Regions from separate parts of the Paenibacillus dendritiformis genome, predicted to be linked through region 3. Evidence: predicted binding sites of a transcription regulator. Region 3 holds the regulator's gene; each other region holds the start of a gene.
The links. The regulator LexA, encoded in region 3, represses DNA repair genes until DNA is damaged. The targets are predictions, from matches to a motif close to CGAACATATGTTCG.
Positions count from the first base shown of each region.

Region 1: a site for LexA is predicted at 5,336-5,349, ahead of uvrB (excinuclease ABC subunit UvrB). Genes of this name have one in related genera too.
Region 2: a site for LexA is predicted at 7,596-7,609, ahead of L6439_RS09475 (YhjD family protein). Genes of this name have one in related genera too.

Region 1 covers NZ_AP025344.1:5,691,494-5,701,251, reverse strand. Annotated here, with positions in the region: gene L6439_RS25345 (murein hydrolase activator EnvC family protein) at 1-285, shown strand, start outside; gene L6439_RS25340 (S41 family peptidase) at 358-1,797, shown strand; gene L6439_RS25335 (PDZ domain-containing protein) at 1,993-3,339, shown strand; gene L6439_RS25330 (OmpA/MotB family protein) at 3,580-4,395, opposite strand; gene L6439_RS25325 (flagellar motor protein) at 4,379-5,191, opposite strand; gene uvrB (excinuclease ABC subunit UvrB) at 5,593-7,590, shown strand; gene uvrA (excinuclease ABC subunit UvrA) at 7,643-9,758, shown strand, end outside.
Region 2 covers NZ_AP025344.1:2,153,114-2,162,871, forward strand. Annotated here, with positions in the region: gene L6439_RS09440 (carbohydrate ABC transporter permease) at 1-855, shown strand, start outside; gene L6439_RS09445 (carbohydrate ABC transporter permease) at 852-1,679, shown strand; gene L6439_RS09450 (DMT family transporter) at 1,719-2,768, shown strand; gene L6439_RS09455 (SOS response-associated peptidase) at 3,491-4,357, opposite strand; gene L6439_RS09460 (isochorismatase family protein) at 4,388-4,960, opposite strand; gene L6439_RS09465 (YhjD family protein) at 5,072-5,581, opposite strand; gene L6439_RS09470 (DNA polymerase IV) at 5,578-6,846, opposite strand; gene L6439_RS09475 (YhjD family protein) at 7,060-7,476, opposite strand; gene L6439_RS09480 (Crp/Fnr family transcriptional regulator) at 7,708-8,232, shown strand; gene L6439_RS09485 (spore coat associated protein CotJA) at 8,363-8,653, shown strand; gene L6439_RS09490 (spore coat protein CotJB) at 8,650-8,925, shown strand; gene L6439_RS09495 (manganese catalase family protein) at 8,974-9,543, shown strand.
Region 3 covers NZ_AP025344.1:3,539,807-3,549,564, forward strand. Annotated here, with positions in the region: gene L6439_RS15555 (FixH family protein) at 1-259, opposite strand, end outside; gene L6439_RS15560 (HAD family hydrolase) at 484-1,293, opposite strand; gene L6439_RS15565 (methyltransferase) at 1,325-1,909, opposite strand; gene L6439_RS15570 (DUF896 domain-containing protein) at 1,939-2,154, opposite strand; gene L6439_RS15575 (LysM peptidoglycan-binding domain-containing protein) at 2,320-2,700, opposite strand; gene lexA (transcriptional repressor LexA) at 2,950-3,576, shown strand; gene L6439_RS15585 (SDR family oxidoreductase) at 3,751-4,623, shown strand; gene L6439_RS15590 (hypothetical protein) at 4,673-4,960, opposite strand; gene L6439_RS15595 (sporulation protein YjcZ) at 5,156-5,260, opposite strand; gene L6439_RS29720 (transposase) at 6,053-6,460, opposite strand; gene L6439_RS29725 (transposase) at 6,509-6,793, opposite strand; gene L6439_RS15600 (hypothetical protein) at 6,790-6,996, opposite strand; partial or broken gene L6439_RS15605 (hypothetical protein) at 7,258-7,494, shown strand; gene L6439_RS15610 (O-methyltransferase) at 7,454-8,092, shown strand; gene L6439_RS15615 (hypothetical protein) at 8,226-8,672, shown strand; gene glnA (type I glutamate--ammonia ligase) at 8,865-9,758, opposite strand, start outside.

The DNA.
Region 1 (9,758 bases), 2.2 Mb from region 3:
ACCCCGGGCGGGACGCCGATCTATGCGGCCGAGGACGGCGCGGTTATCGTAGCCGAGTGGTATGGGGGCTACGGCAATTGTGTTATAATTGATCACGGCAACGGACTCTGGACGCTGTATGGCCATATTCGTCCGGGCGGCATCAAGGTGCAGAAGGGCGATACCGTCAAGCGAGGCGACAAGATCGCGGAAGTCGGCCAGACCGGCCGCGCGACGGGCAACCATCTTCATTTCGAAGTGCGGGTGAACGGCGAACAGGTGGATCCGAAAGAATATCTCAAATAAAATGCACTGCAATGGCATATACTAGTAAAGACCTGAGCATGCGCATATGGACAAGACAAAGGCGGTGATTCAATGTCGTTCAAAGGACGGACGGTCGCCTTGCTTGTAGGGGCGGCAGTGCTGGCAAGCAGCGTGGTGACGCTGGCTGCGGTGGATTTGCCCAGTCTGGCCAGCGGAGGACAAGCAGCGGCCACAGGCAAAGGCCTGTCCCCGCAGGAGATGCAGAAGATCAATTCCGCACTCGGCATCATTGAAAATAAGTATGTAACCCCGGTAGAGCGCCAGAAGATCGTGAACGGGGCTGTGCATGGCATGATCTCGGCACTGCAGGATCCGTACTCCTCTTATATGGAGGCGGAGGAAGCCGAGCAATTCAATCACAGCATCGAAGGCGCCTTTACGGGCATCGGCGCGGAAGTGACGATGGAGAACGGCGAGGTCACGGTCGTATCCCCGATCAAGGGCTCGCCTGCCGAGAAGGCGGGCGTGAAGCCGAAGGATGTGCTTCTCTCTGTCAACGGGGAGAGCCTGGCAGGCAAGACGCTGAATGAAGCCGTGGAAAAGATTCGCGGCCCGAAAGGCACCAAGGCGAAAATCATGATCAAGCGCGCGGGGCAATCCCAGCCGATTGAGCTCACGGTCGTTCGCGATGAGGTGGACTTCGAGACTGTCTATCCGAAGATGCTGGATGACAAGATCGGCTATATCGAGGTGCGCCAGTTCTCGATGAACACGTTCGACCGCTTCAAGGAAGAACTGGAGAAGCTGGAGAAGCAGGGCATGAAGGGACTTGTCATCGACGTGCGCAGCAACCCGGGCGGTGTGCTCGATATCGTGCAGAAGATGACGGAGCAGTTCGTTCCGAAGGGCAAGACGATTGTGCAGGTGGAGAACCGCAACAAAGAGCGCGACAAGTACAACTCCCAGGGCACGTCCACAGCCGTGAAGCCTTATCCGATCGCGGTGCTGACCAACAAGGGCAGCGCGAGCGCATCCGAGATTATGGCGAGCGCGTTGAAGGAATCAGCCGGAGCGAAGCTGGTCGGCGAGCATACCTTCGGCAAAGGAACGGTCCAGACGAGTTATGATTCCGGCGACGGCGGCCTGATCAAGATTACGATCGCGAAATGGCTCACCCCGGACGGCAATTGGATTCATGAAAAAGGCATCGAACCGGACGTTGTCGTTCATCAGCCGGAATATTACAGCGTCGCGCCGCTTCCGCGGGACAAAACGCTCAAGTTCGATATGAACGATGCGGACGTGAAAAATATGCAGCTTATTCTCGATGGTCTCGGTTATAAGCCGGGCCGTACGGACGGCTATTTCTCCAAGGAGACCGAAGCCGCGCTGAAGTCGTTCCAGCGCGCTGCCGGATTGAACGCGACCGGCCAGGTCGACGCGAAGACGGCGGAGAAGCTGGAAGCCGACATTTTGAAGGCGATGCGCGATCCGAAGAATGATGCCCAATTGAAAAAAGCGGTAGAAACGGTGAAGCAGGAAATTCGCTAAGCGCCGTCGAATAAAGAAGGAAGGTCGCAAGCTTGAACTTGCCGGCCTTCCTTTTTTCAGCTATACGAAGAGTATGGGCTTGCATGTAAGCGCGGCTTAGATTCCCCGCGGCAGCGCCGTCCTCGCTACCCAAGAGGAGCAGCGGCATATCTGCCGGTGATATGGCAAGCCGCATATTCGAAAGGGGCGAATGAAGTGGACCTCCTGACGGAAATTGGCGTTCATTTGGCGGAAGCGCTGCTTCAGTGGCTGCTGTCGCCATTTTATTGGATATCCATTATATTGATTGCACTCCTCTACCGGAGGCAGATGCTGCTTGAGCGAAGGCTGTTCGCGGTCAAGATGCACAGTTGGATCGAGCATACGTGGCATGCCTGGCTGGGCGGGCTGCTGGCGGGGCTCGCCGTCTCGGCCGCGGCGATCGGCCTGGGCGTCTCCTTGACGGCGGAAGCGATTATCGCGCTCTGGGCGGTCGCGCTGCTGCTCTTGTTATTCCGCGTCCGCTTTCTATGTCTTGCGTACTCGGCGGGCGTGCTCGCCCTGGCGCAGTTCGCGCTGAACGCCTTCGCGCCGGCCTGGGCGCCGGAAGGCTTCCTGGCGCCGTATGTGGCCGCCATCCGGGAGATGGATGCAGCGGGGCTGCTCATCCTGGTGGCGCTGCTGCACGCGGCGGAAGCCTGGCTTATCCGCAAGCAGGCCGCACGCATGGCCGGCCCGTTGTTCATGGAGAGCAAGCGGGGCCGGATTGTCGGCGCCTATCAGATGCAGAGCCTGTGGCCGCTCCCGCTGCTGCTGCTCTTCCCGGCCGTGACGACGGGAACGCCGCTTCCATGGACACCGCTCCTCGGCACGGGTTGGGAGCAAGGCTGGACCTTGATCGCGTTCCCGGTCGTCATCGGCTTCTCCGAGCTGACGTTCACCCGTCTGCCGCAGGAGAAGGCCGCGGTAAGCGCCTCGCGCCTGTTCGCCTATGCGGCGATTCTGCTTGCGCTCGGGCTGGCGGCTTCCTGGTGGCCGCCGCTGGTCCCGCTGGCGGCGATCGCGGCGCTTGGACTGCATGAAGCGCTCATCTGGTTCAGCCGCCGCGAGGAGAACGAGCGCAGCCCCGTCTTCACGCATGATCCGCTTGGGCTGCGTGTGCTGGCGGTGCTGCCGGGCAGTCCGGCGGAAGCGCTGGGCATTCGGATTGGCGAGGTCATCGCCAAGGCGAACGGCGTCCCGGTGCGCACGAAGGAGCAGCTGCATCAGGCGCTGCGCGCCAATGCGGCGTTCTGCAAGCTGGAGGTGTATAACCGGGACGGCGAGGTGCGCTTCCTGCAGCGCGCGCTCTATGCCGGCGAGCATCACCAGCTCGGCGTCCTGCTCGCGCCGGACGATCGCGTCGCCTTCGTCGCCGTGACGCGGCAGCCGTCGCTGTTCGCGCTGCTGAGGATGCCTTGGACGAAGCTGAAGACGATGCTGGGCCGTCCGGAACCGGAGCAGCCGGGCTTGGGCACGGCGGACGCTTCGGAGGCGAAGCCGGCCGATACATCCGCTACATAATGGATAGGCAAAAAGCGATAAGCTCCCTCCTGTGTGGGTCAGGCGGGAGCTTTTTTGTTGTTAAAAATGGAAGTTCATCGTTGTACACAGAGGGGGGACGAGATTGTGGATATTCTGTGGGTATTCGGGATAAGCATGGCCATTGACGGTCTTTTTCTGTGGATAACTTGTTCGTAAATGAAAAAAGGAGGGGATAACTCCCCTCCAGGATGTGTATAAACGGTGGGTAATGGGGATAGTCTACTGCACCATGTTCCGCAGGACGATAATCTCCACCCGCCGGTTTTGTTGGCGGTGCTCTTCCGTATCATTATCCACAACCGGCCGCGTCTCGCCATAGCCCGCGATCTGGAACTGGTCGGCATCCAGCTTCTTGTCGTCGACGAAGAAACGGAGAACGGACAGGGCCCGGGCTGCGGACAGCTCCCAATTGTCCTTGTAGCGTCCGCCGGAGGCGAACGGCAGATTATCCGTATGTCCTTCGATGCTGACCATCGTGTCAAGCTGCGGCAGCAGGGTAGCCAGCTTGTCCAGGGTCGGCAAAGCCTTGTCCTTCAGTTCCGCGCGGCTCAAATCGAACAACAGCCGGTCGCTGAGCCGAATCGAGATCCCCTTGGGGATATCCGTCACTTCAATCTGGCCGCCCAGATCGTTGTCGTTGATGTATTGCTGAATGACTCCCATGAAGTTCTGGAGCTGTTCCTCCTGCTTGCGGAACGCCAAGTCCTTGTCGGTCAATACGCCGATGGCGACCGGCTTCTCTTCCTTGACTTCTCCGGAGCCTCCGTCCTCGGCGGTCTTCAGCGCCCCTGTCTTGCCGGGCTTCGTATAGGCTCCGTCCAGGATGCCCGCGCCTTGGTCCATCGGAGTGTTGCCGCTCTTGAACGATTGCTGGAGCGTCTCGGACAGCGACTGGTATTTGACGGCGTCGACCTGGCTCATGGCGTACATAATTACGAAGAAAATGAGCAGCAGCGTAATCAAGTCCGCGTAGGTGATAAGCCAACGTTCGTGATTGGCCGTTGCCTGGCCGCGTTGTCTACTTCTGCGTCTCATGGATCATCCCCCGCTTCATCAACGGATCCGCCTTGAGCGACTCGAACGCATCCTCGGCAAGCAGGAAGGAGCTCAGCTTTTTGCGCACAATCTGCGGATTCTCTCCGGCCTGAACGGCGAGAATGCCGTACTCCATCATCTCCATGATGCGGATTTCGTCCGCGCTCCGCTCTTTAATCTTGCTCGCGATAGGCAGATAGATGACGTTGGCGGTCGCTACGCCGTACAGGGTCGCCGTGAAGGCGACGGCAATGGAAGGTCCGAGCATCGAAGGATCGGACAAGCTGCCCAGGACGTGAATGAGGCCCATGACCGTACCGAGTATCCCCATCGTCGGGGCATAGCCCCCGGCGGCTTCGAATATTTTGGCATAGCCTTCATGCTTCTCGGCGATCGCGTCCATCTCCAGTTCAAGCATCTGCTTTACCAGCTCCGGTTCCGTGCCATCGATGACCATCATCATGCCGCTGCGCAAATATTCATTCTCGTGCCGCTGCACTGTGTCTTCCAGGGACAGCATTCCTTCGCGGCGGGCGACCGTGCTCAGGGCCACAATATCATCGATGAGCTTTTCCGGCTGCGGCGCGCGGTGCGCGAAGGCCATCTTCAGCGCCTGGGGAATGCTGCGGAGCCGCTTGCCCGGGAAGCTGACGACGACGGCGGCGATGGTGCCCCCAATGACGATAAGCGCCGCTGTTTTTTCCCATAAGCCGCCAATATTTCCGCCTTCCCACAAGAAACCGCCGATGAGCGCGGCTAATCCTGCGATAATCCCGATAACAGTCGTCTTATCCATTCTGTAATCCTCTCCCATTTAACATTTCCCATTTGCATCCATACCGTGAAACGAGTATAATCGAAAGGGAACAAACATTCTTATTTGTGGCTGTATATGGCAGCCGATTGACGATGCAGATGTATGTAGTTGTGTACTCTTTCACGTATAGAAGTTCGCGGGAGCGAGAAGTCCGTTTATGGGCGGAACCCCGCTTCTTTCCACATGTTTGCCTGATCCTATTATCGGGTCAATATAGTGTAAAGTTTAGGGAGCGGCAATTTACGCGGATTTTGGCCTGTTATTTGGTTCGGGAGACCTACAGAAGGGCTGGATTTAGGCCTGAGCGGGAACGGCTCTGGTCTGAAAGGCTTATCCGGGCGCCTAATTGATTATTATTTGGAAGAAAGTGCGGTGAAGCTATGGCAGAATGGGAAGTGTTGACGAAGCCGTTTGAGCTGGTATCGGAATTTGCGCCACAGGGAGATCAGCCAGCAGCGATCGACAAGCTGGTCGAAGGCGTGCAGCGGGGGAAGCGTCATCAGACGCTGCTGGGCGCGACAGGCACGGGCAAGACATTCACGATTGCCCAGACGATAGCCCGAGTGAACAAGCCGACGCTGGTCATTGCTCATAACAAGACGCTGGCGGCCCAGTTGTGCAGCGAGTTCCAGGAATTTTTCCCGAATAACGCCGTGTCCTACTTCGTCAGCTATTACGATTACTATCAGCCGGAAGCGTACATTCCGTCTTCCGATACGTATATTGAGAAGGATTCGAGCATCAATGAAGAGATCGACAAGCTCCGCCACTCGGCGACGAGCTCGCTGTTCGAGCGGCGGGACGTCATTATCGTTGCCAGCGTGTCGTGCATTTACGGCTTGGGATCCCCAATGGAGTACGGGAATCTGGTCCTGTCGCTGCGGACGGGGATGGAGAAGCCGCGCAATGCGATTTTGGCGAAGCTGGTCGATATACAGTATCAGCGCAACGATCTGAACTTCATCCGGGGAACATTCCGGGTGCGAGGGGATGTCATTGAGATCTTCCCGGCCTCGAAGAGCGAGCATGCCGTCCGCGTGGAGCTGTTCGGGGACGAGATTGAGCGCATCACCGAGATTGACGTGCTCACGGGCGAGATCATCGGCGAGCGCGATCATATTGCCATCTTCCCGGCGTCCCACTTCGTTACGGCGGAGGAGACGATGAAGATTGCGTTGAAAAATATCGAGCGCGAGCTGGAGGAGCGGCTCGAGGAGCTGCGGAGCCAAGGCAAGCTGCTGGAAGCGCAGCGGCTGGAGCAGCGTACCCGGTACGATATCGAGATGATGCAGGAGATGGGTTTCTGCTCCGGCATCGAGAACTATTCCGGACCGTTGACATTCCGCGAGCCCGGGTCGACTCCGTATACGCTGCTCGACTACTTCCCGGACGATTTCCTCGTCGTCGTCGACGAGTCGCACGTGACGCTGCCGCAGATTCGCGGCATGTACAACGGGGACCGGGCTCGGAAGGAAGTGCTCGTGGAGCACGGATTCAGGCTGCCTTCGGCGCTGGACAACCGTCCGCTCCGCTTTGAGGAATTCGAGACGAAGGTGCCGCAGGCCATCTATGTCTCGGCCACGCCGGGTCCATACGAGTTAGAGCATTGCCCGACGATGATCGAGCAGATTATCCGGCCGACCGGATTGCTTGATCCGGTCGTCGAGGTTCGGCCGACGAAGGGGCAGATCGACGATCTGCTGGAAGAGATCCGCCTCCGCCTGAAGAAGGACGAACGGGTGCTGGTCACGACCTTGACGAAGAAAATGGCCGAGGATTTGACCGATTATTTGAAGGAAATCGGCATTAAAGTCCGCTACCTTCACTCGGACGTCAAGACGCTGGAGCGGATGATGCTGCTTCGCGATTTGCGCCTGGGGGTATATGATGTGCTGATCGGGATTAACCTGCTAAGAGAAGGGCTCGATCTGCCGGAGGTGTCGCTGGTCGCCATACTGGATGCGGATAAGGAAGGCTTTCTGCGCGCGGAGCGCTCGCTCATTCAGACGATCGGGCGGGCGGCCCGGAATGCCGACGGCCACGTCATCATGTACGCGGACAAGATAACCGACTCCATGGATAAGGCGATTAAGGAGACGGAGCGCCGCCGCACCATACAGATGGCGTATAACGAGAAGCACGGCATTACGCCGCAGACGATACGAAAAAAAATCCGCGAAGTCATCGAGGCGACGAAGACGGCGGAATCGAAGGCGGGCTACGATGTCGGAACCTCGGTGGAGAAGATGTCGAAGAAGGATCGCCAGTCGGTCATTCAGCGGCTGGAGAAGGAAATGAAGGATGCGGCCAAGAACCTGCAGTTCGAGCGTGCGGCCGAACTGCGCGACGCCTTGATGGAATTGCGGGCGATGGATTAGAATGCAGAGGCTTGAAGAGGTTCGAGTGGACCCGAAGCGGGAGGTTAAAACATTGGCGAGTGAACATATCGTGATCAAAGGGGCGAGGGCCCACAACCTGAAAAATATTGATGTAACGATTCCGCGCGACAAGTTCGTCGTGCTCACCGGATTGAGCGGCTCGGGCAAATCCTCGCTGGCGTTCGATACGATTTATGCCGAAGGCCAGCGCCGCTATGTGGAGTCGCTCTCCGCTTATGCGCGCCAGTTCCTCGGGCAGATGGAGAAGCCGGACGTTGATTCGATAGACGGCCTGTCCCCCGCCATCTCCATCGACCAGAAGACGACCAGCCGCAACCCGCGTTCCACCGTCGGAACGGTAACGGAGATTTACGACTATTTGCGGCTGCTGTACGCGCGGATCGGGCGGCCCCACTGTCCGGTGCATGGGATCGAGATTACGTCGCAGACGGTCGAGCAGATGGTGGACCGCATTATGGCGTATCCGGAGCGGACCCGGCTGCAGATTCTGGCTCCGGTCATCTCCGGGCGCAAAGGCGAGCACAAAGGCGTCTTCGCCGACATCCAGAAGCAGGGCTTCGTGCGGGTGCGCGTCGACGGCGAGATTCGCGACGTGTCGGAGACGATCGAGCTGGAGAAGAACCGGAAGCATAATATTGAAGTGGTCGTTGACCGGATTGTCGTGAAGGACGATGTCCAGGCGCGGCTGGCCGATTCGATCGAGACGGCGCTCCACATGTCGGGCGGACGGATTATCGTCGATGTCATCGGCCAAGAAGAGCTGGTCTTCAGCTCGAATCTGGCTTGTCCGGAGTGCGGGTTCAGCATCGACGATCTGTCGCCGCGGATGTTCTCCTTCAACAGCCCGTTCGGCGCCTGCCCGGATTGCGACGGTCTCGGCATCAAAATGATCGTCGATCCGGAGCTGCTCGTTCCGGACTCGTCCAAGACGATCGAGGATGGGGCGTTCGAGGCATGGGCAGGCAGCACGTCGAACTATTATCCGCAGTTCCTGCAAGCGGTATGCGAGCATTACGGCATACCGACGGATGTGCCCGTGTCGCAGCTGGAGCCGGAGCAGATGACGAAGCTGCTGCATGGCACAGAGGGAGAGAAGGTGCGCTTCCGCTATGAGAACGACTTCGGTCACAAGAAAGAGGCGCAGGTGGCGTTCGAAGGAATTATTCATAACCTGGAACGCCGCTACCGCGAGACGGCATCGGAAGGCATCCGCGAGTATATTGAAGGCTTCATGAGCGCCAAGCCATGCGGCACCTGCAAAGGGCACCGCTTGCGCAAGGAAAGTCTCGCCGTGACCATCAATGATCAAAACATGGCGTATGTCACGGCGCTGTCTATCGGGGAGGCGCAGCGTTTCTTCTCGAGTCTGGAGCTGACGGAGAAGGAGCAGCTGATCGCTCATCTCATCCTGAAGGAGATTAACGCCCGGCTTGGCTTCCTGGTGAACGTAGGTCTGGATTACTTGACGCTGAGCCGCGCGGCGGGAACGTTGTCCGGCGGGGAAGCGCAGCGCATCCGGCTCGCGACTCAGATTGGCTCCAGCCTGATGGGCGTGCTGTATATTTTGGACGAGCCGAGCATCGGGTTGCATCAACGCGACAACGATCGCTTGATTCAGACGCTGGAGCATATGCGCGATCTCGGCAACACGCTTATCGTCGTTGAGCATGACGAAGATACGATGCTAGCCGCGGACCATATTATCGATATCGGTCCGGGCGCGGGAATTCACGGCGGTCAGGTTATCGCCGAAGGGACGCCTGAAGAGATCATGAAGGACAAGCATTCGCTTACCGGCCAATATTTGAGCGGGCGCAAGTTTATTCCGGTACCGGCGAAGCGCCGCGCCCCAGACGGGCGTTGGATCGAAATTATCGGAGCCAAGGAGAACAATCTGCGCAGCGTGAACGTGAAGTTCCCGCTCGGCGTATTCACGGCGGTGACCGGCGTATCCGGCTCCGGCAAATCGACGCTGGTGAACGAGATTCTGTATAAGACATTGGCAAGAGATTTGAACCGGGCGAAGGTGCGTCCGGGACAGTACAAGGAGATTCGCGGCCTCGAGCATATCGACAAGGTCGTCGATATCGACCAGTCGCCGATCGGACGAACGCCGCGATCTAACCCGGCTACGTATACCGGCGTGT
Region 2 (9,758 bases), 1.4 Mb from region 3:
ATAATGCCGTGGATTATCGGGTTTCTCGCTTTTACATTAGGACCGCTCGTGTTCTCGCTTGTCATCAGCTTCTATGAATGGCCGATTGTCGGGGAGAAGACCTTCGTAGGCATTGCCAACTATGTCGAGATGTTCCGGGGCGACCCTCTCTTCTGGACCTCGCTCGGGGTGACGCTCAAGTTCGCGGCGCTGTTCGTGCCTCTCAATATCGGGGTGGCGCTGCTGCTGGCGATTCTGCTGAACCAGCGGGTCCGGGGAAGCGGGTTTTTCCGTTCCGCCTTCTATTTGCCGTCGGTCATCTCCGGCGTGGCGCTGGCCATGATCTGGTCGTGGGTGTTCGATGGGGAATACGGCATTTTGAATTATTTGCTGTCCGTCTTCGGGATCGAAGGGCCGAATTGGCTGAATGATCCGGCGTGGGCTCCGGTGGCGATGGTCATCGCCAGCCTGTGGGGACAAGGCACGATGATGCTACTCTTCCTCGCCGGGCTCAAAAACATCCCGAAGGATCTGTACGAGGTGTCTTCCATTGACGGCGCGGGACGCTGGACGCAATTCGTGCGCATTACGCTGCCGATGCTCAGCCCGACGATCTTGTTCAATCTCATTACGACCATTATCGCGGCCTTCCAGCAATTGACGCTGGCGTTGGTCATGACGGGCGGGGGACCGTTGAATTCCACTTATTTCTATGCCATGTACATGTATGAGAACGCCTTCAAATATTCGAAAATGGGGTACGCCTCCGCCAACGCATGGTTCATGTTCATCATCGTGCTGGCGCTGACGGCGCTTGTCTTCCGCTCTTCATCGGCCTGGGTCTATTACGAAGGGGAAATGAGGAAAGACAAATGAGAGAAACGCGCATGAAATCGGTTGTCGTCTACAGTCTGCTGTTGTTGTTCTCGCTGCTGTTCCTTGCGCCCTTCTATTGGATGATCACGACGGCGGTCAAGACGCCCGAAGAGCTGTATCTGTTTCCGCCGAAATGGATTCCGTCCGTCCTCCAATGGGATAATTTCGCCAAGGCGTGGCAATCGCAGCCGTTCGGCACCTACCTGAACAATTCCCTTATCGTGACGGGGCTGTCGCTTATCGGGCAGTTGCTCTCTTCGTCGCTGGTCGCCTACGGGTTCGCGCGCTTTCACTTCCGCGGCAAAAATGCGTTGTTCCTGATACTGCTTGCCTCGATGATGATTCCGTGGGAGGTTACGATGATTCCGCTCTATATGGAATTCAATGCGCTCGGCTGGATCAACACGCTGAAGCCGCTCATCGTTCCGGCCTGGTTCGGGTCGCCGTTCTTTATTTTTCTGCTGCGGCAATTTATTATGGGCATCCCGACCGAACTGGAGGAGGCGGCCCGCATCGACGGCGCCAACCCGGTGCAGATTTTCCTGCGGCTGATCGTTCCGCTGCTGCGGCCGGCGCTCATTCTCGTCGGAGTATTCCACATCTTGAGCAGCTGGAACGACTATCTGGGCCCGCTTATCTTCCTGAACGATCAGACCAAGTATACGCTGACGCTCGGGCTGTCGCAATTCCGGGGCATGTTCGGCGTCGATATGGTCTCCATCATGGCCGTCACCTTCCTCATCTGCCTGCCGCCGCTCGCCGCCTTTTTCCTGGCGCAGCGCTACATCGTTGAAGGCATCGCGACGACCGGCATCAAAGGCTGAGTCATGGCGGGATATGAACATTAAAGGGGGACATTCGGTGTGAATCGGGCGCGGCTATCCGAGCTATGCTTATTGATTACGGCTCTTATCTGGGGATCGACCTTCCTTATCGTGCAGCGGGCGCTGGAGGATGTATCTTCCCAGGCGTTCAACGCGGCCCGCTTCGCCGGAGCGGCTCTGCTGTTCCTGCTGATGATGCTGGCGAGCGGCCGCCTGCGCAAGGCGCGGTGGAACCGGGGACTGATGCTTCACGGAGGCGTGCTCGGCCTGTGGCTGTTCGGCGCCTTCTCGCTGCAGACGGCCGGCCTCCAGTATACGACCTCGACGAATACGGGCTTCATCACCGGCATGTCGGTCGTCTTCGTGCCCTTCGCTTCGCTGCTGATCGCGAAGCAGCGCCTGTCGGCCGCCACCTGGATGGCGGCGGGGGCGGCCTTCGCCGGATTGTATCTGCTCGCGGTGGACGGCGGGAGCCTCTCTTTGAACCGCGGGGATATCCTGGTCTTCTTCGGGGCGGTCTGCTTCGCGCTTCATATCGCGGTGACGGCCTTGTATGCGCCCCGGCATGAGACGATGCCGCTCGTCACCGTCCAGTTCGCCACGGTGGGCGTGCTCGCCGCGCTGCTCTCGGGCCTGACCGAGACGGCGGCCCCGATCGGCGAACGGCTGGCCGGCTTCGCGAAGCCGGAGGTGCTGTTCGCCCTGCTCGTGTCCGTCCTGCTCTCGACGGGCTTCGCGTACTGGGCGCAGACCTGGTGCCAGCAGCATACTTCCGCGGCGCGGGTGGCGATTATCTTCGCCACCGAGCCGGTGTTCGCGGCCTTGACCGGCGTCATCTTCGCCGGCGAGCGGCTCGGCTGGGCCGCCGTGCTGGGCTGCGCGCTCATTCTCGGCGGCATGCTCTACGCCGAGCTGGCGGATCGCCGCCCGGCGGCCGCGCCGCAGCGGAAGCCGAACGAGTGCCCGCAGCGGAAGCCGGACGAGTGTCCGCAGCGGAAGCCGGACGAGTGCCCGCAGCGGAAGCCGGACGCCCCGCCGCTCGGCGAGGACCGGAGCCCGCGCCAAGGCAGCGGCCGGCGCAGTTCTTGACGGCGCGACGAGCGTGCCGCCTCTGCCTCCGCCGACGAACAGGGGGGCGGCCGGATAGGCGGACAGGCGGGGCAGGCGGGCGGCCGACAGGCAGGACAGGCCGGGCAGGGAGGGCCTGGCCTGAACGCAAGAGAGGCTGTCCCATCAGCAGTATGCAACTGCAGTGAGACAGCCCCCATTCTCCAAGCTCGGCTTGCCGAAATAATGCAAAAATGCAGCTTTCCATTATGAGGTTTTCGCCCGTTACAGGGATTCCTGCAAAAGTGCAGCAATTTCAGGCTGTGCCATAGATAGAACGCAAGAATCAAGCAAAATAATGCACTTTTGCAGGAATTTAATCAAATACGGGCACAAATAGCGTAAAATCCTGCATTCATGCAGGATTTTTTCACCAATTCCATCTCACAGCCTCGTATCACAGCCTAGCTTCACAACCTCGTCTCACAACAACAGCCTCGTATCACAGCCTAGCTTCACAACCTCGTCGCACAACAAAGGCTCGTATCACAGCCTAGCCTGACAACCGCGTCTCACAACAACAGCCTCGTAGCATAGTCTAGCCTCACAACAGCCTCGGTATCACTGCCGCGTCTCGACCCGTGCATATTCCGCCGCTTTTCCCACGGCCGTCTTCCTGCCGCATATATGATCCGCACATCCCGTCTTGCCTCGCATCCTTGTGCACTGCCTATGGGCAGCCTTCTGTCGGAGCGGGTATCGGGTTAGAAGAGCGGTTCAATGCAAGCGGGATCGTCTGTCTTCGCATTGCCGACCCGCTTGTGCACCGGATAGGCGTGAAGCTCACCGGCGGGACAGGGCCGGAGAAGCGGCTCCAGCCGCAGCGTGTCGGTCGTGCCGCGGTCCAGCCAGATTGTGATCTGCTCGGGCGGCACGATGACGGGCATCCGGTCATGTATCGGAGCCATCAGTTCGTTCGGTTCGGTGGTGATTATCGTGCAGGTGCTTACTCTGCGTCCTTCGCCATCGACCCAGGTGTCGTACAGGCCGGCGAACTGGAAGAGGCTGCCGTCCCGCCTTACGATCCGGATCGGCTGCTTCGTGCCGTCCGGCTCCGTTCTCCATTCGTAGAAGCCGTCCGCCGGAATGAGGCAGCGCTTGCGCTCGAACGGAAGGCGGAACGCCGGCTTGCTTCGCAGCGTCTCGGCGCGGGCGTTCACGGTCCGCCAGCCGATCTTCTCGTCCTTGGCCCAGGAGGGGATCAGGCCCCAGCGGAGCGGGCCGATTCTCAGCTTCGCCCCGTCGTGAATGACGGCTGGGATGGGCTGCCCCGGAGCGATATTGAAGCGGGGCCCATAAGAGAACAGGGCCGCAGCCGCATCCTCCTCCAGCGCATAATAGGCGAGCAGTTCCTCCAAGCTCACCGTCAATGAATATCTCCCGCACATGCTGCTCCCTCCCTTTGTGTCTGTGACGCGGCGGCGGTCAGGGCCGTATGCGCGTCTGATCGCTTGCTTCCATCGGCGCCGCCATCCGGTCCGCGGCCGAAGCTGATTCAAGCGCCGCCATCCGGTCCGCGGCCGAAGCTGATTCAAGCGCCGCCATCCGGCCCGCGGCCGAAGCTGACTCAAGCGCGGCCATCCGGCCCGCGGCACAGAAGCTTATTCAAGCGCGGCCAGCACTTCGGCGGTCGTATGCAGCCGCCCCATAAGCGGAAAAACATGCTCGCATGGGAATTCATGGGCTTCTTTGAAGGGAGCCGTCATCGCATCGGTGACAAAAATTTGATTATAGTTCAACTGGTACGCTTCCCTGGCCGTCGTATCTACGCCGATATGGGTCGAGATCCCGCATAGCAGGATGGTGTCGATGCCGCGTCTGCGGAGCTGCAGATCGAGATCCGTGCCGAAAAACGCCCCGAAGCCCCGCTTGACCACAATATGATCTCCGGGCTGAACATGCAGATCGGGGACCAGTTCGGCCCAGTTGTCCACCGGCTTGGCCGGGAGCTGCTTCTCGGCTACCGGCTGGAGCGCATCCTTGCCGTCAACAAAGTCGACATGGACGAAGACGATAAACGCGCCTGCCCGGCGCAGCGCGTCCGCGAGCCGGGCCGCATGGCGGACGACCGTCGAGGTCGAGTGGGGAACGCCGGGCATACCGACAATCCCCTGCTGCAAATCGATGGCTACGAACGCCGTTCGCTCGGGCTGTATGTGCAGTGGATTCATCAGCAAACTTCCTTTTTTATAGATTAGGGAACGACTTCATTATACCCGATGGATGCCGCCGTCTCCAATGCCGCGCCCGGATCGGCCCGCCGGCGCCCGGCAGCCTCCCTCCGATCACGCCCGGATGGAGGACCTGCGGAGAGCCGCCACCAGATGATCGGTATAGATCCCCAGCCTCTTGCTCATGTCGGCCCGCATATATTCCCGCGTAATGAGGAAGCTGCCCTCATGGCCGCGGCAGGTATAAGGGTACGTAATCGCCTGCCCGTCGTGCTCCCCCGGGAACAGATGGATGTTCTTGTCCAGCATGGCGCGTCCGGCCTTGGATAAATCCCGGTCAATATGCTGCGCCAGAACCTGGGCGGCCTGGGCATACAGGGGCTTCAGCGTTTCGGAGGAGCGCTCGATCTCGCGGATTTTCTTGGTCACCATCGTCTGCAAATGGGAGAGCATGACATAGTTTTTCATCAGCTCCAGCTCTTCCCGCTTCGGAGGAGGAGCAGGCCGAGCGGGCTCGGCGGGCTTATCGGGGTTGAGGCGCCGGTTCAACAGCGCTTCTTTATGCTGGGGAAGCATCATTCTGCTCGATTCCCACAGGCCGTTTTTTTGGAGTTTTTTGCTCATTTATAATGCCCCCCGATTTTGGCTGCCCGGTCTGCCGCCTGACCGGCGGCGGTCAAGGAAGAGGCGCGGACGATCGCCGCATTGCCGTACCGTTCTTTGATGCCGTCCGTCGCTCTCTCCAACGCTCTCGCTTTTTCCTGATCCTCGAACAGGGTAAGCTGATACAGCTGATCGTCCACCAGCTTGCTTAGCATGATGCCGGCGCGGCGGACCGGCCTGCGGTTCCAAAACGTATAGAAAAGCTGCTTGGCCGCGGCAAATACTTTGTTCGTATTATTCGTCGGATCCGGCATCGTCATTTGGCGGGAGAACCCGGTCGGCGCTTCGTAGGGGCTGCACATGCAGCTGACGGTAACCACCGAGCCCATATATCCTTTGCGCCGGCAATCCCGGCACACTTCCTCCGTAAGCTCGAGAAGAATCGTATCCACTTCCGATTCCGTGGCGTAGTCCCGGGGCAAGGTCATCATATGGCCGACCGATTGTGGCGGCGTGCGGAACGTATCCGGGGAGACGGGGCTGTCATCGAGGCCGTTGGCGGTGCGCCACATCACTTCGGCATGAATGTCCGACTGCTTGCCGAAGCGGGCGCGGAATTTATCCTTGAGCTGCGGCAGCGGGGTTCTGGCGATATCTCCGATAGTCGTCATGCCCAGGCGGGCAAAATGGGCCGTCATGCGGGAGCCGACACCGAACATTTTGCTGACCGGCTGAGGCCACAGCAGCGTCGCGATGTCGGACGGAGCCAGGGCGAAGATGCCCTCTTTGTTTTTCTTGGCCCATATGTCCGTGGCCATTTTGGCCAAAATTTTATTGGAGCTGATCCCGATCCGGACCCATACTCCGGTCTGCTCGAGCACGCTGCGCTGAATCTCTCTCGCCATGGTGACCGGGTCTCCGAACAGCGTCCGGCTTCCGGTCACATCGAGAAATTGCTCATCGACGCTGAACGTCTCGACGAGATCGGTGAATTGTTCATAAATTTGCGTAATGAGCAGCGAGACATCGATATAATGCTGCATGCGGGGGCGCATCACGATCAGGCGGGGGCACTTGTTCAGGGCTTCCCCAAGCCGCTCCGCCGTTGTTACGCCATAGCTTTTGGCTATCGGGCAAGCGGCCAGAATGATCCCCGATCGGCGCGCGGGATCCCCGGATACAACGAGCGGCATATGCTGATATTCCGGGTGCTCCGCTTTTTCCACGCTGGCATAGAAGCTTTGGCAGTCCGCCAAAAAGATAATCCGTTCCTTGCTTCCGCTCAATGTAACCACCTCAACCAATCGAGTCTTAAAATGAGAACGTGTATTCGTGTTTATTATATACCGAACATACATTCTCTATGCAAATGAAGTTTATGGAATCGGATGGCGGATGAGCCTGAATACCGCCGGTTGGCGGTGCTTCGTTCCGGTAACCGGCGGTATGCCGTGCCGGCGGGCCGGAGCGGATGCTGTTCCGCCCCTCGGGATGACGGCTTAGCTGTCTGCGGTCCCTTCCGGTTCCTCCGGGCCGCCGGAGATATGCAGATAGCGCTGCAGCAGGCTCTTGACCTCGGCTCGGATGAGGCCGCGCAGCATGTAGAAGGAGCGGTGGTACCCCCGGCACACGTACTGCACGCGCACGCCGTGATCCAGCCGTTCCTCGGACACGATCTTAATCCCGCGGTGCCGGAACTGCTTCCGGATGCGGAACAGATCGGAGGCGGCGTCGTCCTGCGCCTGGCGAAGCCCCTGGATATAAATTTCTGCCATCTTCAGCCCCGAGACGGCAATGCGGCCGATATCGCGCTCGAGCACGTCGAGGACGAGGGTCTGAAGGATATACTGCTTCACCAGCAGAGCGTCTTCCCCGTCATGAGGCGGAGGCCCGCTTGTCGCGGACAATACAGTCATACCGGGTTCCTCCTTGCGTAACTCCATTCACGCGGCGCCCCGCTTGACATCGCGGGGGCCCGCGGAAAGGTTGATAACCTCATTATACGAACTTGTGTTCTATTTTATAACTAATATAGCGAACAAACATTCTGTTTTCAATGGGTAAATGATGGTGGAAGGGAGCGAAATGGTTTACAATAAGAACAGAGGAAAAGGAAAGAGCCGGGATGGAAGAAGGAGTGAGCAGGAATGAAGATTACGCTGCATCGGGGGGAGATATTGTTCCGCCAAGGCGATCCGGGCACGTACCTGTACCGGATCATGAGCGGCGTGTTCAAAGTGACCCGGCTGCACGAGAACGGGAACATCGTGCTGTTCAATATATTGTATCCGGGCGAGATGGTACCGCATCATTCCCTTATCTCTCCGAAGGACTGCCATGGGACGGCGACGGCCATGGTAACCAGCACGGTAGAGCGGATTGAAGCGGAGGCGTGGTATGAGGAGCTGCGGAACAATTCCGGCAAGGCGCTCGAAGTGGCCAAGCTGCTGCAAGAGAAGCTCCGCTTCATGCAGCAGCGGCTCGATCATCTGACGATCGGATCGCCTGCCGAGCGGCTGGCGCTGCTGACCCGGTGGCTGGACACCATGACGAACAAGACCCCGCTTACGGACATGCTGACGCAGGAGGAGATCGGGCAGCTGATCGGAGTGCGGCGCGAGACGGTCAATCGTCTGCTCCGGCAGGGCGCCAATTCCATGACGAAGCGATGAACGGGCAAGCCGTTCAGCAGACCTATTGCTGCTGAACGGCTTTTTCATGTCATGGGACATTCCGGGAAGCTCATATGAGTAGGAAGTGAAGCGTTATTTATTTCGCTTGATAAAGGAGGTACCGAGCATCATGGACAACGAGCAAGCGCTTGGCTGGGCCGAACCGGCAGCGAGGCCATCCGCATGCGGGACGGGACCGTATTCCCAGGAGCGGATCCATATTCCGTACCGCGGTCCGTTCGATCCTTGCCCGCCGCTGCCCTACAAGACCTATATCCTGCCGCCGAATCTGTTCATTACGTTTCAACCCCCGAATTTGCCGCAATTCCCGCCGCCGCAGGCGCTGCGGTGCGGAACGCTGTGGCCGGCATTATTCAGCCCTTATCGGCCGAAGGGCAGACGGGAGGAGGGAACGGCTTGAGCACACATGGCACGCACCCGTTCTGCACTCGGGAGTACTATGACAGCCTGCTGCAGCTGCAGGAAATCGATTTTGTGCTGATCGAGCTGAATCTGTATCTGGATACGCATCCCGAAGACAATCAGGCGATCCAGCAGTTCAATCATTATGTTCATGAACGAATGAAGGTGGCGAGGCAGTTCCAGGAGAAGTTCGGCCCCCTTCAGGCGGCCGGCTTCTATTCGAAATGCCCTTGGTCCTGGATAGACACGCCGTGGCCGTGGCAGGTGTAGCGGAAGCCCCGGGGAAGAAGGGGAACCAACGTGAGGAGGGAAGCGGCATTGTGGGTATATGAGAAAAAGCTTCAATATCCGGTTCGCGTCAGCAAATGCGATCCGCGCATGGCTAAGCTGCTGCTGGAGCAGTACGGCGGAGCCGACGGGGAGCTGGCGGCGGCGCTTCGCTATTTGAATCAGCGATATTCGATTCCGGATAAGGTTATCGGCTTGCTTACCGACATCGGGACGGAGGAATTCGCCCACCTGGAAATGATTGCCACCATGGTATACAAGCTGACCAAGGACGCGACGCCGCAGGAATTGGAAGCGGCCGGACTCGGGGCGCATTATGTCTCCCATGACAGCGCGCTGTTCTATGAAAATGCGGGCGGGGTCCCATGGACGGCGGCCTATATTCAAGCGAAGGGCGATCCGATCGCCGACTTGTACGAGGATATCGCCGCCGAGGAGAAGGCGCGCGCGACGTACCAATGGCTGATCGATATGACGGATGATGTCGATTTGCAGGACGGCCTCAAATTTTTGCGGGAACGGGAAGTCATCCATTCGCTTCGATTCAGGGAAGCGGTGGAGATTTTGAAGGAACAGCGGGATGCGAAGAAGATATTTTGACACGACGAGGTGAAGCCGGTGCCGCCAAGGACGCCGGCTTTTTGTTTATCGCCAATGGACACAATAACGACAAGAGATGATGTGAAAAAAATATTAAAATATTCAGTCCATATTGACAAGAATAAACATCTATGGGAATATTGTTTCTGCATATAACAAAAAGTAGAAAACGGACGATATTAAAGAAAATTATATTATGCTTCATGTTTTTACAT
Region 3 (9,758 bases):
CATCCACCGCTTGGTCGTTCTGCGTAACACGCGCGGTTATCGTGACAGGCTCATTTACTTTCACTTCCGCAGGAACCTGCAGGTCTACTTTAATCAGGTCTGGGATCGCCCCATCTTGTCCGTGCTCTGCGTGCCCGCTGTGATCAATGGAGCCATTGTGGCTCGCATGCTCGCCGCCATTGCTGCTGCCATTGCCGCAGCCTGCAGCGAAAATAAGCATCATGCAAAGCGACAGCGCCAACATTGCCTTCTTCATCATGCCCATTCACTCCTTAACTATTTCCAACCACTCTATGTATTCATTATAAACAACATCACTCCGCAAGATATGACTCGATCGGGCTAGATTCTGAACGGTTATGTGACGGTTGTGTGACATTCGTCACATCAGCAACTTGACATGCCGGCGCCTCGGCCGGATGGTTTGCTCCCATTAAGCAAGAAAGCCCGCCTTGCAAGGCAAGCTTTCCTTCATTTTCAGGTTTATTTGAGCGCCGCTTGATTTATCGCTTCAATCACGTTGGTCAATTCCATCAAGTTGGTTATTTGGTGTTCAGGCCTGATCTTGCCGGTCAATGTCACGCCCTTGCGATTGAGCCAGGCGTGATGCATCCCGACATTCTGGGCCCCTAATATATCAGTAGTCAGCTTGTCTCCAACCATCAGTCCTTCATGAGGGCCGATAGCCAACAAGGACATAGCATGGCGGAACAGGCTTGGCGCAGGCTTCCCTTCCGGATGATCGCCGGAGATGACGATATGATCGAAGAACGGAATGATATCCGGGATGCCATCAAGCTTCTCCTGCTGCAAATCCGGCGCCCCGTTCGTCAAAAGGAGCAGCTGATAATGAGGCTTCAACGTTCGCAAAATATCGTAAGTCTCTTCATAAACGTAAGAACGCGCCCGCCGTTCGCTCATGAATCGCTCCGCCAGCTCTGCTCCCAACGACTCATCCTCGCAACCCGAATGGCGAAGACCGGTCGTCCAGGAGGCAGTGCGGTAAGATGGCGCCAACTGCTGGAGGTAACGGAATTGCTCATGTTCTCCCCCGGTAAAGCGGCCCCACAATGCCTCGAACGGATTGATGCCAATGTTGGTCGTGAAGGCGTAGGTTTCATAGCTTTCATATAAAGCTCTTGCCGCGTTTCGCACTTCCGTCTCCAATTGTTCCGCATCAACCCCCGCTTTCGAGTGTGCGTATTGGCACACGGCGGAAAAGGCTTCTTCCACACACCGCTCATCCCACAGCAGCGTATCATCAAGATCGAATAATACGGCACGAATGGCCATTGCGACTCCCCCTTGTCCCACTCCGGCAAACCTACTTCTTCGGCTTCACGAAGACAACCTTGTCCGACTGATCCGTCTCGTTGGCCTTGCCGTTCTTGTCTTCTTTTGAATTCTCTTCGTACGCTATCCGGTTCTGAGCGGCGAACTGCTGCAGCCGCGCATTCATCGCTTCGATGTCATAGCGGTTCATCATGCGGGAGAATACCCAGTTCGAGCCTTTGCCGTTCTTTTCAATAACGATAAAGCCTGGCTGGTACGTTATTTTTTTGATATCTTCCACTTTGAGCGTACGCAGCCGATTCCATTTTGTCGTGCTTAGTTCGTCTTTCGCGACCCGCAAAAAAGGCCGGCGCAAAAACAGCATCAATGCCAATGCCAAATAACAAATAACAGTTACCCAGTACAGCGTCGGGGACGGCAGACTCGTACCGACACTGCCAAGCAGCGCATAAATGATCGTAAACCCGGTCAATATCAAAGGAAGAATAAAATTCCGGCCCTTGAATTCATCGAACGCAACCGTATGGGAAGCGATCCCCGGCTTGCCCTGCTTTTTGCGTTGTTTGTTCAACTGAGCGCTGTTGCGCCGTACTTGGCGTTCCCAACTACGCGACATCCATCCAGACCTCCTATATGTTACACACTCTAATGAACGATGTTTCCCGATTGATTGTTCTGTTCGCCTTCTTCGTCTTCGACATAGCGAATGCTGTCCAACTTGTTGCGGACCTGCTGACGGAACAATTCAAGGTACTGCTCTCTTAGCGCGGCCCGTTCTGCAAGTTCCTCCGAGTTCAGCCCTGCGCTCTTATGCTTGCGGGCCAGTTCATTGATGCGAGCGATTAATTTATCCATATTCATCTTGTACCCTCCATACCATGGTGCATATCTTCTACTTTGACATGCTGCATCAGCCTTGTCAAGCAAGCTGACAGCGATGGAATACAAGAAGCGGCTCCTTCGGCCTCAGCCGGTGAGAAGAGCGGTGCTGCGAGAACAATGATCCCGGCCTCAGCCGAATTATGGTCAAGAAAGTATCGGCACGACAAGGACGATGCCGGATTGCAGCGTATGTCCCCTTAAGTCATTCAACTGAATGATCTTGTATATGTACTCCCGGGTATCCATCCCGTTCGGTTTGTATTCCGTCGCGATTTCCCACAGGCTATCCCCAGGCTGAACAAGCACTCGCTCCGTACTTACAGAAGGCTGCCCGGATACTGCGTCGTCATCCCCCCATGCTTGTACGATTCCCGCGCACAAAAGGAACAGCAGGCCGGAGAGCAGTACCGCCCGAATCAATTTTCTTCTATTATAAGGCTTTGGCTTTACAGGCTGACGCAGCGTTGATCTTGCTTCCGTTCGATATGCGTAACTCCGTCTCGGGCTATATACCATTTCACTCATGTCCGCTCACTCCCCAAACACTTGTTCTATTCTTAATGTCCATAATGTAACACGAACATACGTTCAGGTCAACCGTTTTTGAGGAACGTGCGTTCTCTTTTTTTGTTCCCCAAATCCGAATATGGGGCATGCGTTGAAAGAAAACGAATAAACCGCATAAAATCAAGGATTTTTTAGAACTTACGTTTGTGCGAACGGAGGTTCTATGGTATAATTTTGACAAAAGAGCATTCATTGGAGTTGATATCTTTGTCTAAAATATCAAGTCGACAACAAGCGATCCTTGATTTTATACGCGATGAAGTCCGCACCAAGGGCTATCCTCCTTCCGTAAGAGAGATCGGGGAAGCTGTCGGCCTCGCATCGAGTTCCACGGTGCACGGTCATCTCGATCGGCTGGAGAAGAAAGGCTTTATCCGCCGGGACCCGACGAAGCCAAGAGCGATCGAACTGCTAAGCGAACAGTCGGATCGCCATTCAGAGTTCAGCCATGCCGTAGCACGCGTTCCCGTCATCGGGAAGGTAACGGCCGGCGAGCCGATTACGGCGACCGAGAACATCGAAGATTATTTTCCTCTCCCGGTGCATATGGTGGGAGACGACGAGAACATCTTCATGCTATCCGTTGTCGGCGACAGCATGATTGAAGCCGGTATACATAACGGAGACTATGTTATCGTCCGCCAGCAGCAGACCGCGAACAACGGCGATATCGTCGTGGCCATGACCGAGGAGAACGAGGCAACGGTGAAGACCTTCTACAAGGAACGCGATCATATCCGGCTTCAGCCGGAGAATCCAACTTTTGAGCCGATCCGGTTGAAGCATGTGACGATCCTGGGCAAAGTGATTGGATTGTTCCGTGATTTTCATTAATCCTTGCTGCATGGGTGCAAATGTGGAGAAAGCCGCTTTGAGTACAGGCATTTCTGTATTCGAAAGCGGCTTTTTGACGTGTCAGGGCGGTATAACGTGATTAATTCCGGGAACGATGTGGTAAGTTACGTTACATGACGAACTTCGAAAAATCCAATCGAGAGGTGAAGCATCATGACATCCCATCAGCAGATGAAGCAGACCCTGCCCGCCCAGCATCAGAACCGCCAACCAGGCCTCGAGACGGACATGAATCCGCGTCCGCAATTCGAATGCCATTCCTATTCCGCTGCGGGCAAGCTGAAGAACAAGGTTGCGCTGATTACCGGCGGCGACAGCGGCATTGGCCGCTCGGTCGCCGTGGCGTTCGCCAAGGAAGGCGCCGACATCGCCATCGTGTATTTGAATGAGCATGACGATGCCAAGGAAGCGAAGCGGCATGTCGAGGAGACAGGACGCCGCTGCCTGCTTATCGACGGTGACATCGGAGAAGAATCGTTCTGCGAGCGAGCGGTGGAACAGACTGTGAAGGAGCTCGGGAAGCTGGACATATTAGTCAATAATGCCGGTGAGCAGCATCCGCAGGGGCGCATAGAAGACATTACAGACGCACAGCTTCAACGTACATTCAAGACCAACATATTTGCGATGTTCTATCTGACGAAGGCGGCAATGTCCCAATTGAAACGGCATACTGGCGTTATCATTAACACCGCCTCCGTCACCGCGTATCGGGGAAGCGCAAATTTGTTGGATTATTCCGCCACCAAGGGCGCGATAGTCGCCTTCACCCGCTCCTTGTCAGCGAATCTGGCACCGGACGGCATCCGGGTGAACGGCGTGGCGCCCGGCCCGATCTGGACGCCGCTCATTCCGTCCACATTCGATGCGAATCAGGTCAGTCAATTCGGCGGGGACACGCCGATGCAGCGACCTGGACAGCCTCAAGAGCTCGCTCCCAGCTACGTGTATCTAGCCAGCGCGGATTCCTCTTACGTCACCGGACAGATCCTGCATGTCAACGGCGGCGAAATCATTAATGGCTGACGCATTAAAAGCTTAGGCCATTACTTAGGGAAGCACTCGATTTCGCGCGTTAACCTTTATGCCACCAAGACTCGACGATTTGATGAGCGACAGCCGGATTATATCCTCTCCCAATCAGATATGATACGGCTGCCGCTTCACGGAGCGCATGCTCAACGGATATTGTTTGCGCTTCTTTTAGTCCGTTAATCACCCATGGCTCAACGATCTGCAGTGTTTCAATCTTCAAATTTTGCGTCTCCGGATAATAATGCGGACAGAACTGCGAAGAAGAATAAGGATGAATGTGTGGCCCCGGGTAAACATTCATGGGGTATGGCTGGTATTGGTAACTCACGGAAAAACGTCTCCCTTCATATGTCATACCCCTAACATATGCCTATCGCTCGAATGTGCTCCTGGACATGAGGAGAAACGTGCAGCTTGTGCTCAAAAGCCGGACATAAAAAACAGCCCTGCTGACTAAGCAGGGCCTCGAACAGAAGGGGGCCTTTGCGCGCACATGCGCAAGGCACTGTCTCATCAGGACCTATTAATAAATAAATGCGCGGGAAACGATGACAAGCAGAATAAACAACACCAAAATTACGCCTGTCGAGGTCCAGAGCCCTCCAACGCCACAAGTAACTCCACTCATTTGAGTTACCTCCTTTCTCTTGGTACTCCCATGATATTAGAATTACGGACGGTTTGACTTGGCTATAACCCATAGGCATAAATTTGGGCCGATCGTACGAACCATGCTCCCAAAAGAGCGACCTGCTCTCTCCCCAATACCCAAGTGTCTCGCCTAAATTATTCATGTTAATTTTCTTGGAGCTATAGCACAGTCATTTAAAGCATTGGCTCATATTGTAGTATGGAAAGGAGGTGGCTTGAATGAGACGTCATCGCAAAGCAATCACGGTCATTCTTAAGGAAGGGCAGAAAGTGTTGGTCGTGTGCAAAAAACGGAGAAGACATTTCTGGTAATCTCATTTTTTGGAGCGCCGTTGATCCTTAGCGTTGGTGCTCCATCCCCCTTCCGCTGACGGCCTGTTCCAGCCTTTCGGCGTCTTGATTGAAATGCAGTTTTGCTGCTTTTGGGGCACCTCCCCGTGTATATCCGCAAGAAAAAAGTCTCGGCGTATCCCAATGTCATTGAGTTTAGCTCAAAGACAAGAGCCGAAAACATAGGAATCTGAAACGGCCTTGGAAAAGACCCTGTGCCGTTTCTTTTTTTGTATACAAGCAAGGAAAAAGCGTACAGCAAACAAAGCGGACGGAAGATCCGCTTAAAAAGTGTTCATATGAAACGAATTATGCTACTCTATAGACGAAGCTAACAACTGATTTGCAGCGTATTTTGCGCGTATTCTGCTGCCCTGGGCGAACGGGTCGAATCGGCAAAATGTTTTTGCGGATCAGTGCTTCAACATCGGGCGGGGGTTCATCGTGCCGTACAAACGTGGACGGCAACCGTGAAGTTGACTTGGTATGGGTGCCGTTTATCCATTTGGGAAATGACGACGTGCGAGGTCCTCATTTCAGCGAAATTGTACATGATCATTCTTGCGAAAATCTCTTGGGTGATGGACTCTCGTCTCTTTGCGTGAAAATTCGTCAGACGGACAGTATACTTTAATGCCCGGAAAGAGGTTTCAATGCCCCATCGCCTGTTATACATAGACTTGATTTCAACGGGTGGGAAATCAGCGGCAGAATGATTCGTAATGACGGTCTCATAAGCGCCATGAGGCAGGACGAAACGAACCACCCGAAAGGAAATCGGGTAAAACAAGTTCTCATGCAAATCCAAAAAATCAAAGGTTGACGTGGAAGGAACGAACTTGTACATCTCGGGATTAGCCTTGACCTCTTTGGTTTGTTTTTTGGTGAGTGTCAGTTAAACATCCCTATCAAACTTTCCGCTAGAGGGCAAACGCAAGCCCGAAAGAATACCATTGGAATCCAAATCCTTTACCCGTATAACATAGTTCCACCCTTTGCGCTCCAGATGCGCGAAATTGTTGTAACTTTCATAACCTCTATCGGCAATCACAATGGTTTTGCCCTTGATGGGAGAACGGTCGACCATCGCAGCCAGCGCCCTTCCCTCGTTGCACAACCTTCGTGGTTGAACAAGGGCATCCACGTACAGTCTGTTGCACAAGTCATAGGCAGCGTTCAAATGCAGAAGGTTATAGCCTTTCGTGTTCGGTTGACGCTGTTGCCCCCCATGGAGATCAGGAGTTGTATCACCGTTTCAAAAGAAAGCTTTTTCTTTCGGGTAAAATCTTTTTCAGGGTTTTTGACATAAGGTGCTGGTGCGGCTGCCATTTCTCGTATGAGGGATGGCAGCGTTTCTTTTAGCGAATTCGCGTACTCATTCATTGGCGTAACCTCCTCGTTTTTTTAAGGGGCTTCGCCACACATATCCATCTACCTGTTAAGTCTTGATTTTTTTTGAAACAAAAAAAAGAGCGGGCTATCTTTTCGATAACCTGCTCTTGTGCTTGATTATGCTTTCCGCGCCTTATCTTAATGACATTGCGGCGTATCCGGCGCTTTTTGTTTTTCTCGGAACAGCATTCCGAACCAACGGGGAGAGAGCCATGCTCCATCCATGCGGTCAATCCCCCATATGGTAATGCGGAGTTTGAGTCGATTCATCCAATTCTAGTCGGTGAATTAAAAGCCATCGATATGGTCATTAACGAATTTATTCAATTATTTGAAATACACATAAGTGAAGCCGTGGAAGCGTCCAGGATAAACAGTGGAGAAACAGAAGCTTTTCCCCCGGCAGGCAAAGATTCTAAATCTGATGCTGAGAAAGGACGGGAATGTGATGAAACACATAAACAGTTATATCGATTCCGTATTTTCTAGCCAAGATGATCTTTTGGAAGAAGTTATTTCATCAATACGGGAAAACGGAATGCCTTCTATTTCGGTATCTCCTTCCTCCGGAAAACTCCTAACGATGCTTGTTTCTATTTCAGGGGCTAAAAATGTGCTGGAAATAGGGGCTTTGGGCGGCTATAGCGGAATTTGTCTAGCGCGAGGCTTCGATGGAGAAGGAAAATTAACTTCTCTTGAATTAGAGGAGAGTTACGCAAAATTAGCCTGCAATAATCTTGCTAAAGCAGGCTTTGGCAATCAAGTCACCTATTTTACCGGACCCGCTTTGCAAAGTCTTGAAAAATTAGTTGCCGAGAATAAAAGGTTTGACTTTTTCTTTATTGATGCTGACAAGGAAAATTATGATCCTTACTTGAACTATTGCATTCAACTCGCTGAACCCGGCGCTGTAATCGTGGCTGATAATGTTCTGGCAGGCGGCAGTGTAGCGGATCAGGACGCGCTTCCGAAGCGTTATACTGAATTAATGAAGAAATTCAATGAAACCGTAGCCCATCATCCTCAATTAGATTCGCTGCTCATTCCGCTAGGCGATGGACTGACCGTCGCAAAAGTAAGGAAATAAAAAATACATCATACTGCATGCGATATATTGACAAGAGCCTCGGAGGAATCCGGGGTTTTCTTAATTTCGTCTAATTTAAGGTATGGCATATATGAATATATGGTCATATAATTAAGTCGGAGGGGGCGGAATTTTGAAGAAATTAAGTGCATTATTTTTGGTGTGTTTGTTGGTCTTGGCAGGCTGCGGGGGCGGGGGACAGTCAAAAGACGACGGGCTGGTCCTCGACTATCTCAACACGTTCGTGAATGGAACCGATGTGGATGCCAAGAAGAAGTTTGTCGAAGAGAAGGTTCATCCGGACATCAAGCCTCTATTTGCATTAGGGCAAAATAATGTGACCGACGAGAGCAAGATGTACAAAGATCCGAAAGTTATGGAGTCAATTGATTACGAGGAAGCCGGAAAGAAAGGAACACTCGTACTGGCACGAGGAACCGTTGACGGGAATGAAAAAGAAATCATCGTGCTGGTTATGGAAGGGAAAATCGCCTTCGGATTTACCCCTGACGGCGAAGGAGATGTCAAGGCAGGATACGATGAAATGCGCGCCAAATTTAAAACAGAAGCCTTGAAGTAACCGCTAAGCCCCGGACCACTCCGGGGCTTCTCTCTTCCCAAACGCCGTATATTATTGTCTGACATCTCATAAAGAACATGAAGCGAATTTTTTGGGGGCGTTTTGTGGGCATCGACCCTAACGCCGCTATCATTCTCTTCAGGCCCCACAATAAAAATCCCCAGAAGCCTTGCGGCTCTAGGGATGAAATAATTAATACAAGGTCATATATTGATCGCGTTCCCACTGATGAACCTGTGTTCGATACATATCCCACTCGATTTCCTTCAACTCCATGAAGTGCTGCAGCGCATGCTCGCCGAGCGCATCGCAAATGGTCTCGTCGCGGAGCAAAGCCTCCAGCGCTTCCTTGAGGCTGGATGGCAAGCTCGGGATGCCTTCCGCTTCGCGCTCTTCGTCCGTCATCACGTAGATGTTCCGGTCGGTCGGCGAAGGCAGAGCGGATTTTTTCTTGATGCCGTCCAAACCCGCTTTCAGAATGGCGGCCAACGCCAAATACGGGTTCGCAGACGGATCCGGGTTGCGGACCTCGACGCGCGTGCTGAGACCGCGGGATGCCGGAATGCGGACCATCGGGCTGCGGTTGCTCGCGGACCAAGCGACGTAGCATGGAGCCTCGTATCCCGGAACGAGCCGCTTGTAGGAGTTGACCGTCGGATTCGTAATGGCCGCGAAGCCGCGGGCATGCTTCAGGACCCCGGCCATGAAGCGGCGCGCATCGTCGCTCAGGCCCAGCTTATCCTTCTCGTCATAGAACGCATTCTCCTTGCCTTGGAACAGGGAGATGTTGCAGTGCATGCCGGAACCGTTCACGCCGAACAGCGGCTTCGCCATGAAAGTGGCGTGCAGGCCATGCTGGCGCGCGATGGTCTTCACGACGAGCTTGAAGGTCTGAATCTGGTCGGCCGCCTTGATGGCGTCCGCGTACTTGAAATCAATCTCATGCTGTCCCGGCGCCACTTCATGGTGGGAAGCTTCGATTTCAAAGCCCATTTCCTCCAGCTTCAAAACGATCTCGCGGCGGCAGTTCTCCCCGAGATCCGTCGGGGCCAGGTCGAAATATCCGCCCTGGTCGTTCAGCTCCAT